Regions from separate parts of the Streptomyces sp. NPDC002958 genome, predicted to be linked through region 3. Evidence: riboswitches for the same ligand, from Rfam matches in the RefSeq annotation. Region 3 holds a riboswitch; each other region holds the start of a gene.
What was found. Region 3 has a riboswitch for cobalamin ahead of ACZ3IC_RS27525 (cobalamin biosynthesis protein). Riboswitches for the same ligand answer to the same signal wherever they lie in the genome.

Region 1 (3,265 bases), on a different contig from region 3:
ACAGTGCGCCGATGAACGCGCCGGTCGAGATCGAGACCGCTCCCCCGCCGACCCCGAGGACGACGACCACGACCGCGCCGGTGGACGCGCCGGAGGAGACACCGAGGACGAACGGGTCGGCGAGCGGGTTGCGGAGCAGGGACTGCATGACGGTGCCGCACACCGCGAGCCCGGCACCGCACACCGCGGCGAACAGGGTGCGCGGCATACGCAGGTTCCAGATGATGCCGTCCCGGATCGGGGTGAGCCGTGACCGGCCCCAGCCGAGGTGGGAGGCGACTGTGGACCAGACGTCGGCCACGGAGATCCGGGCGGGGCCGACGGTGACGGCGACCGCGACGGACAGCACGAGCAGCGCGATGCCGCAGAGCCACAGGGCCCCGCCGCGCAGCTTCCGCACCCCCTTCCCACGGCGCGCGGACGCCTCGGAGGCCCGCGGTACGTCCACGGCCGTGGCCCGTTCGGTGTCCGTCACCCCGTGAGACCGAACGTGCGCAGCCCGGCGGCGACGCGTTCCACACCCTCGACCGTCCGGATGGACGGGTTCATGGCCTGGCCGCTCAGCAGGACGTACCGCTTGTGCCTGACAGCGTCCATGTTCTTCGTGACGGGGTTGGACTCCAGGAACTCGATCTTCTTCGCGGCGCTCTCGGCGGTCTGTGCCTTACGGGTCAAATCGCCGATGACCAGGACGTCGGGGTTGCGGTCGGCGACGGTTTCCCAGCTGATCTGGGGCCATTCCTCATGGGTGTCGTCGAAGACGTTCTTCGCGCCGAGTTCCCTGGTGATGATGCCGGGTGCTCCGCAGCAGCCGGCCAGGTACGGGGCGTTTGAGTCGGAGAACCAGTAGAGGAGGGTGGCATCAGAGGCGTCGACGCCCTCGGTCGCCTTCTTCACCCGGGCCCGCAGCTGCGCCACGAGCGTCTCGCCGCGTTTTTGCACACCGAACACCCTGGCCAGGTCGCGCACTTCGCCGTAGACGCTGTCCATGGTCAGTGGCGCCGTGCGGGCCCCGTCGCCGCCGCCGCTGTTGTCCTTGCCGGTGCAGTCGGCGGGCGAGACATAGGTGGGGACGCCGAGTTCCTCGAACTGTTCGCGGGGTGCGACGCCGCCCTTGGCGAGTGTCGACTCGAACGACGCGCTGATGAAGTCGGGTTCCTGGTCGAGGACCTTTTCCGACGACGGCCGGTTGTCCGCGATCCTGGGCACCTCGGCGTTGGCCTTCTCCAGGCCCTTCATCACCGGGTCGGTCCAGGTCGAGGTGGCGGCCATCCGGTCGGCGAGGCCGAGGGAGAGGAGGATCTCCGTCGATCCCTGGTCGACCGAGACGGCGTGGTGCGGTGCGGCTTCGACGGTGACGGTGCGTCCGCAGTTCTTCAGCGTGACCGGGTATCCGTCGGCGGGGCCGGACTTCGCGGCGGATCTGTTCGTTCCGCCCCCGCAAGCGGTCAGCAAAACGAGTCCCGCCGAGAACAGGGCCATGGTGCGGACGGGGCTGGCTATGGACGGCACAAAGTCCCTCTGCGTCTCTGGGCTCATGCGCGGAGCCCGCTGTACGAATTCCTGCGCCCGGTACCGGGTCGCAGGTGCCAGCAGGTCTTCGGACTCGGGTTCCTACGGACGGGACGCCTTCCCAGGACACCCGAGGGTGGTCCCAGTGGCCGTGGCCCCGCCCGTCCCCCTCACCGCTGCGCGTCAGTTCCGGATTCTCACCGGATTCCCTGACCCCTACGTGGAGTTCGACTGGCTCCGGCAAGCTATCACGAGCCTCTGCGCAGCTCGCGGGCGGTGGGCCGGTGGTACGCCGGGCTGTGTCCCGTCGCACCACCTGCCTGATGCCTACGGACGCTGAAGAGCGATCACGGCGTTGTGTCCGCCGAAGCCGAAGGAGTGGCTGACGGCGCGCCGGATGGGCTTCCGCAGCGGTTGCCCGGTCACGCAGTTGATGTCGAACTCGGGCGCCGGGGCGTCCAGGTTCGCGATCGGCGGTACGACTCCGCGTTGGAGCGTCAGGACGGTCAGCCCTGCCTCGATCGCTCCGGCCGCCCCCATGCAGTGCCCCAGTACGCCCTTCGGGGCGGTGACGGGCGGCCGGTGCGGGTATACCCGGCCGATGAGGGCGGCCTCGGTGGCGTCGTTGCTCGGTGTCGCCGTGCCGTGTGCGTTGACGTGCTCGACGTCCTCGGCCGCCCAGCCCGCGTCGCGCAGTGCGGCCTCGACCGCTGCCTGGGCGACCGCGCCGGACGGGTGCGGGCTGGTGGGGTGGTGGGCGTCGGTGGTGGCGCCGGTGCCCGCGAGCAGGGCCCGTGGCACGGCGCCCCGGGCTGCGGCGGCGTCCGCCCGTTCCAGCACCATGACGGCGGCGCCCTCGCCCATGACCAGCCCGGCACGGTCGGCCGCGAAGGGCCGGCACAGCAGGGCCGGGTCGCCGTCCGTCCGGGCCCCGGCTCCGGACCTGGCGAACCCGGCCATGGCGACCGGGTACACGATCGACTCGGTGGCTCCGGCGATCGCGATGTCGCACTGCCCGGTGACCAGCAGATCGCGGGCGACGGACAGCGCGGTGACACCGGACGAACAGGCGGTGCACGGCGCCAGACTGGGACCGGTGGCCCGCAGCTGGATGGCGATCTCGGCCGCGGGCATGTTCGGAATGGTGAGCAGAATGCCCGACGGTGAGGTGGCATCCGGTCCGAGCCGGTCGAGCACGACGGCCTGCTCGGTCAGCGAGGCGGAACCTCCGCTGCTGGTGCCGACGACCACCGCGACCCGGCTGCCGTCCCACTGCCCCGGTTCGAGCCCGGCGTCGGCGACCGCCTCCCGGGCGGCGAGAACGGCGAACTTGACGTACTTCCCCATCCGGAAGGACGTACGGCCGCCGATCGCCGCGTCCAGGTCGATTCCGTCGACCATGCAGGCGAAGTCGATCGCGCATCCTTCGAGCTCCGCGACGGTGCGGGCCGGCGAGACTCCGGCGCACACACCCTTCCAGGTGGATTCGGTGTCGTTGCCGACCGGGGTGATCATTCCCAGGCCGGTGACGGCGATGGCTCGCTCGTTCATCGGGCGTTGCTCATCGGTGCCTCGCCGCCCACCAGTGCCCCTCTGCCGGCTGTCACGTCGATGAACCGCGTGATGTCGGCCAGGGTGGCGTCCTTGGGGAGCTTGTCGAAGCCCCCGTCGCCGCCCACCGTCTCCCTGACGAGGACGGCGAACTCGGCAACGGCCAGGGAGTCCATCTCCAGGCTGTCCATCGTGGAGTCCG
Region 2 (3,265 bases), on a different contig from region 3:
CAGTTCACGGGCCGGCATCGACTTGCGGGCCAGCCCCTTGGTCTCGGCGGCCCGGTACGCGGCGTCGAACTCGTCTCCCCACAGGTCGACGAGCTCGGGCACATCGGCAGGCGAGAACAGCGACCAGTCGCGGTCCGCGTCGACCCGGCGCATGAACTCGTCCGGGATCCAGTGCGCCAGGTTGAGGTTGTGCGTACGCCGCTGGTCCTCACCCGTGTTGTCGCGCAGCTCCAGGAACTCCTCGATGTCCGCGTGCCAGGTCTCCAGGTAGACGGCGGCGGCGCCCTTGCGGCGGCCCCCCTGGTTGACCGCGGCGACGGAGGCGTCGAGCGTCTTCAGGAACGGCACGATGCCGTTGGAGTGCCCGTTGGTGCCGCGGATCAGCGAACCGCGGGCGCGGATGCGGGAGTACGAGAGACCGATGCCGCCCGCGTGCTTCGAGAGCCGCGCCACCTGGTGGTATCGGTCGTAGATCGAGTCGAGCTCGTCGAGCGGGGAGTCCAGCAGATAGCAGGAGGACATCTGCGGGTGCCGGGTACCGGAGTTGAACAGGGTCGGCGAGGACGGCAGATAGTCGAGCCGGCTCATCAGCCCGTACAGAGCGGCGACTTCGTCCAGGGCGCGCTGCGAATCGTCCTCGGCGAGACCGGCCGCGACGCGCAGCATGAAGTGCTGGGGCGTTTCGATGACCTGGCGGGTGTGCGGGTGGCGCAGCAGATAGCGGCTGTGCAGGGTCCGCAGCCCGAAGTAGCCGAAGCGGTCGTCGGCGCCGTCGGCGAGTGAACGCTCCACCAGCGCGTCGAGAGTGGCCGCGTGCAGCGCGACGAACTCGGCGGTACGGTCCGCGATCAGGCCCTCGCGGTGCCCGACGGCGACCGAGGCGGAGAAGGAGACCGCGCCCTGACCGGCCGCCTCGTCCGCGATGGTGCGGGTCAGGAGCCTGGCCGCGAGCCGGGAGTACGCGGGGTCCTCGGAGATGAGCCCCGCGGCGGCCTCGGTGGCCAGCGAGCGCAGCTCGGCCTCGTCCGACCGGGCGTTGCGGCCGCGCAGCGCGGCGGCGGCGACGCGACCGGGGTCGGTGTCGGGCAGATCGACGGTGAGGTCGGTCAGGGTCCGCAGCAGTGCGGTCCCCGGTCCGTCGTGTGCGGTTCCCTCGGACTCGGCCGCTTCGGACACGGCGACTGAAGCCGGATCGGCTGGCGCGATGGTCACGTGGTGCTCTCCCTCGCTCGGCTCGGGGCCGGCGGGGAACGGGGCAGCCGGGCAGAGGCGGGCCCGCGTCGGGGCAGCACTCCGTACGGCGTCCACCGGCCCATCCGCGAGGCCCGGACGTCTGGCATCCGGTTCGGTCGAGCCGGATGCGCTGTCGGCAGGTCCTCGGACTGAGTCGATGGTGCGCAAAAGCGCACCGAATACACCGTTGCGGGACAGTTCCGGATTCGCACCGGATTTCCCTGCGGCGACAGCGAGCATGAGCATACATGTGGGGGCCGTCGGATGAGACAGCCCCCACATGTTGTGTCGCACAGCCCAAGTCGGGCCCGCAGAGCAAGCCGTACGGCCCTCTCCCGGACCGTTGGGCCCGATCGCACGGACGGCCCGCCGCGCCCCGCTGAAGGGGGCTCGACGGGCCGTCGGCCGGCGTCGGTGCGGCCGTCAGTGGCCGCCGCCCGGTGCCCCGGCCGTGGCCGACGGGAGCTCCACCCGGACGTCCGGGTCGCCCGCGTCGGCCGTGTAGTCGGCCGGGGAGGTCTCGTCGATCCCGGCGGGTGCCTTCACGGCGTTCAGGACGAAGGTGAGCACCACCGTCACCACCGCGTTCAGCACGAGCGCCGTGAGACCGATGTAGCCGATTTCGCCGATGCCCGGGATCTCCTTGGACGACCCGCCGAAGTGCGCCTGGGTCGGGCTGGCGACCCCGTACGCGGCCACCGTCCCGTACACCATGCCGACCGCCCAGCCCGCGAGCAGCGCCCAGCGGTGGAACCAGCGGGTGAACAGCCCGCCGATGAGGGCCGGCAGCGTCTGGAGAATCCAGATCCCGCCGAGCAGCTGGAAGTTGATCGCGACCGTCTTGTCCATGGTGAGGACGAAGGCGAGCGCGCCGACCTTCACCAGCAGCGACACCAGCTTGGAGACCCTGGTCTCCTGCGCCGGGGTCGCGTCCGGCTTGAGGAAGTCCTTGTAGATGTTGCGGGTGAAGAGGTTCGCCGCGGCGATCGACATGATCGCGGCGGGCACCAGCGCGCCGATGCCGATGGCGGCGAACGCGACGCCCGCGAACCAGTCCGGGAACATGTTCTCGAACAGCTGGGGGATGGCCAACTGCCCGTTGTCCACCTTGATTCCGGCGGCGATCGCCATGAAGCCGAGCAGCGCCAGCAGGCCCAGCATCAGCGAGTACAGCGGCAGGATCGTGGTGTTGCGCCGGATCACATCGCGGCTGCGGCTGGAGAGTGTCGCGGTGATCGAGTGCGGATACATGAAGAGCGCCAGCGCCGAACCCAACGCCAGTGTGGCGTAACCCCATTGGCCGGCCTCACCCGGTGCGAGCGCGCCGCGTGGCGCGCCGGTGGCCGGGTTCTTCTGCGAAAACGCCTCGCCGGCCTTGGCGAAGATGTCGTCGAAGCCGCCGAGCTTGATCGGGATGTAGATGATCGCCACCGCGATGACCAGGTAGATCAGTCCGTCCTTGACGAACGCGATCAGCGCGGGCGCCCGCAGGCCGGACGAGTAGGTGTACGCGGCGAGTACCGCGAACGCGATCAGCAGCGGCAGATCCTTGACGAACCAGTGGGTGTTCTCGCCGCCGCCGACGCCCATCACGTCCAGCACCGCCTGGATGCCGACGAGTTGGAGTGCGATGTATGGCATCGTGGCGAGGATGCCCGTGACGGCGACCGCCAGTGAAAGACCCTTCGAGCCGAAGCGCCCGCGGACGAAGTCCGAGGTGGTCACGTACCCGTGTTTGTGCGAGACCGACCACAGCCGCGGCAGGAAGGTGAAGATCAGCGGGTACACGAGGATGGTGTACGGCACCGCGAAGAAGCCGGCCGCGCCCGCCGCGTAGATCGCCGCGGGAACGGCGACGAAGGTGTACGCGGTGTACAGGTCGCCGCCGAGCAGGAACCAGGTGACCCAGGTGCCGAACGACCGTCCGCCCAGGCCCCATTCGTCGAGACTGGCGTCGTTCTCGGCCTTACGCCAGCGCGCCGCCAGGAAGCCCATGACCGTGACGGCCAGGAAGAAGAAGATGAAGACGCCG
Region 3 (3,265 bases):
CATCACCCTGGCCCTGGTCACCAGCGGCGTCCTGAACCCCGGCTCCAACCCGCCGGTCTGGGTCATCGTCTCTGCCGGTACGGCCATCGCGCTCGGCACCTACCTGGGCGGCTGGCGCATCATCCGCACCATGGGCAGCGGCCTCACCGACCTCAAGCCGCCGCAGGGCTTCGCCGCCCAGACCAGTGCGGCCACGGTCATCCTGGCCTCCTCGCACCTCGGCTTCTCCCTCTCCACCACCCAGGCCTGCTCCGGCGCCGTGATGGGCGCGGGCCTCGGCCGCCAGGGCGGCGTGGTCCGCTGGTCCACCGCCACCCGGATGTTCGTCGCCTGGGGTCTGACCCTGCCGGCCGCGGCCCTGATCGGCGCGGGCGCGGAACTCCTCACCGAGCAGGGCACCTGGGGTGTCGTCGTCGCCGCGGCACTGTTGGTCGTGGGCTCCGGTTCGATTTGGTTGGTGTCGCGCCGCAAGCCGGTCGGCCACGACGATGTCGCGCCGACGCACGGCGAAGCCGAGCCCGCGGGCGTCGTCACCACGGCCGTCGCCGCCGTCAGCCCGCCGCCCACCGCGGCCCAGGACTTCAAGACCACCATTCCGGCCCCGGCCGAAACCACCCAGGACCCGGCGCGAACCGCCTCCGTCTAGCCCAGCCGTCCAGGCAGGCCGTCTAAGGATTCAGCATGAACATCGACTGGGCAGCCCTCGGCTCCGTCTTCGGCGTCTCCCTCGTCGTCACCGTCGCGCTGGTGGGTCTCTTCACCCTGGGCATCGTCGGTCTCTCCAAGCAGCCCGAACCGGCGACGCAGGGCGGCTCGCTGCTGCTGGCCCGCGCCGGCGGGTACGTCTGCTTCGCGCTGTGCGCCGCGGCGGTCGTGTACGGCATCTATCTGATCGTCGCCTGAGCACCCCGCCACCCACTCCCCCGTCGGGCCGGACACACCTCGTGTGTCCGGCCCGCTGTGGTGGAGCCGGTGGCGTACCCGGGCAGATGTGGGCCTCAGCACACTGCCCCGTCGCAGGTCAACGGCGAGTTGACGGAGGTTCGCAGAGCGTGGTGGACTGCCGGAGCCAATTACGGCGACAGCAGAGGAAGCCGGTGCGAATCCGGCGCGGTCCCGCCACTGTCACCGGGGAGCAGTCCCCCACACCGGAAGTCACGGCACGCGCGAGCGGGCTGGAAGGCCGGGGGAACTGCGGATCCGGGAGCCAGGAGACTCTCGTCGCCGGTCACGTCGAACCAGGGCGCGGACCCTGAGTGAGGACATATCGCCATGCCTGGCTGCCGTGCGTCCGTTGCTGTGGCGCTCTCGACGAGAGCCGCCTGTACGAAGGTACTTCGAGGCGTAACGGCCGGTTGAGCCGTGCGTGCCGATCGCATTTTCGCGTACGGCGCCACGGCCGGTCTGATCGGCGATCTGCTGCTCGGTGACCCCCGCAGGGGGCATCCGGTCGCTGCCTTCGGGCGGGCCGCAGCGGGCGTCGAGCACCGTCTGTGGCGCGACCATCGCGGGTGGGGCGCGCTGCACACCCTCGTCTGCGCCGGAGGCGCCGCGGGTGGTGCCGCGCTGATCACCCGTGCCGTACGCAGCCACCCCGCCGCCTCGGTCGCGCTGACCGCCGCCGCCACCTGGTCCGTCGTCGGCGGTACATCCCTGGGGCGTGAGGCCCGGGCCATCGGCGGTGCCCTGGCCGCCGGTGACATCGAGCTGGCCCGCGAGCGGCTGCCGCATCTGTGCGGACGCGACCCGCACTCCCTGGACGGACCGCAGATCGCCCGCGCCGTGGTGGAATCCGTGGCCGAGAACACCTCGGACGCCGTGGTCGGCGCCCTGGTGTGGGGCGCGCTGGCCGGTGTGCCCGGGCTCGTCGGCTTCCGGGCCGCCAACACCCTTGACGCCATGGTCGGCCACAAGTCGCCCCGCCACCGGCGCTACGGCTGGGCCTCGGCCCGCCTCGACGACCTCGCGGGCTGGCCCGGTGCCCGGCTCACAGCCCTGCTCGCCGTGACCGCCGGGGGGCGGCCACGTGGAGCGGTACGGGCCTGGCGGGCCGACGCGGCCGGGCATCCGAGCCCCAACGCGGGCCCGGTGGAGGCCTCGTTCGCGGGTGCGCTCGGCGTACGGCTCGGCGGAACCCTGGCATACGGCGGCCGGGTCGAGCACCGCCCGGTCCTCAACGGAGAGACGGGCCGGGCGGTGGAGACCGAGGACATCGAACGCGCGGTACGGCTGTCGCGCCGGGTGAGCGCGCTGGCCCTCGGCGTGTGTGTGGCGGGACGGCTGGGCACGAGCCTCGCCGCACGACGGATCGCAGGACATCGAAGCGCAGAACGTCGGACCACGAGACGTCTGATCGCAGGACGGAGACGGACATGAGCGGCGGACTGCTGGTCGCCGGAACCACCTCGGACGCGGGCAAGAGCGTTGTCACGGCAGGCATCTGCCGCTGGCTCGTACGCCGGGGCGTGAAGGTGGCGCCCTTCAAGGCGCAGAACATGTCGCTGAACTCGTTCGTCACCCGTGAGGGCGCCGAGATCGGGCGCGCCCAGGCCATGCAGGCCCAGGCCGCCCGGGTGGAGCCGACCGCGCTGATGAACCCGGTCCTGCTCAAACCCGGCGGCGACCGCTCCAGTCAGGTCGTCCTGATGGGAAGACCGGTGGGCGAGATGAGCGCGCGCGGCTACCACGGGGGCAGGCAGGAAGCACTCCTCGGCACGGTCGTGGACTGTCTGGAGCAGCTTCGGGGCACGTATGACGCGGTGATCTGCGAGGGGGCGGGCAGTCCGGCCGAGATCAATCTGCGACGCACGGACATCGTGAACATGGGCATCGCGCGGGCGGCACGCTTCCCGGTGGTGGTCGTCGGCGACATCGACCGCGGTGGGGTCTTCGCCTCGTTCTTCGGTACGACGGCGCTGCTCGACGCCGAGGACCAGTCGCTGATCGCGGGCTACCTCGTCAACAAGTTCCGCGGCGATGTGTCGCTGCTGGAGCCCGGCCTGGAGATGCTGCGCGGGATCACCGGACGGCAGACGTACGGAGTGCTGCCCTTCGCCCACGGCCTCGGCATCGACGAGGAGGACGGTCTGCGGCCCGCTTTCAAGGACAGCACAACGCTGCGCGGAGCCGTACACGAATCGGTCGTCGCGCCGCCACACGGCGAGGACGTGCTGCGCGTCGCGGTGTGCGCCGTGCCCCTGATGTCGAACTTCACCGATGTGGACGCGCTGGCCGCCGAACCCGGCGTCGTCGTCCGGTTCGTGGA

Region 1: another riboswitch for cobalamin. It lies ahead of ACZ3IC_RS23625 (ABC transporter substrate-binding protein); the one in region 3 lies ahead of ACZ3IC_RS27525 (cobalamin biosynthesis protein).
Region 2: another riboswitch for cobalamin. It lies ahead of ACZ3IC_RS06040 (ribonucleoside-diphosphate reductase subunit alpha); the one in region 3 lies ahead of ACZ3IC_RS27525 (cobalamin biosynthesis protein).

Annotation. Positions count from the first base shown of each region.
Region 1 is NZ_JBVHDS010000015.1:41,951-45,215, reverse strand. Features, by position in the region: gene ACZ3IC_RS23630 (FecCD family ABC transporter permease) at 1-475, opposite strand, end outside; gene ACZ3IC_RS23625 (ABC transporter substrate-binding protein) at 472-1,539, opposite strand; cobalamin riboswitch at 1,575-1,763, opposite strand; gene ACZ3IC_RS23620 (beta-ketoacyl-[acyl-carrier-protein] synthase family protein) at 1,840-3,063, opposite strand; gene ACZ3IC_RS23615 (phosphopantetheine-binding protein) at 3,060-3,265, opposite strand, start outside.
Region 2 is NZ_JBVHDS010000002.1:567,891-571,155, reverse strand. Features, by position in the region: gene ACZ3IC_RS06040 (ribonucleoside-diphosphate reductase subunit alpha) at 1-1,212, opposite strand, end outside; adenosylcobalamin-variant (AdoCbl-variant) riboswitch at 1,364-1,466, opposite strand; gene mctP (monocarboxylate uptake permease MctP) at 1,657-3,265, opposite strand, start outside.
Region 3 is NZ_JBVHDS010000022.1:62,786-66,050, forward strand. Features, by position in the region: gene ACZ3IC_RS27515 (inorganic phosphate transporter) at 1-646, shown strand, start outside; gene ACZ3IC_RS27520 (hypothetical protein) at 682-903, shown strand; cobalamin riboswitch at 1,089-1,217, shown strand; gene ACZ3IC_RS27525 (cobalamin biosynthesis protein) at 1,363-2,376, shown strand; gene ACZ3IC_RS27530 (cobyric acid synthase) at 2,373-3,265, shown strand, end outside.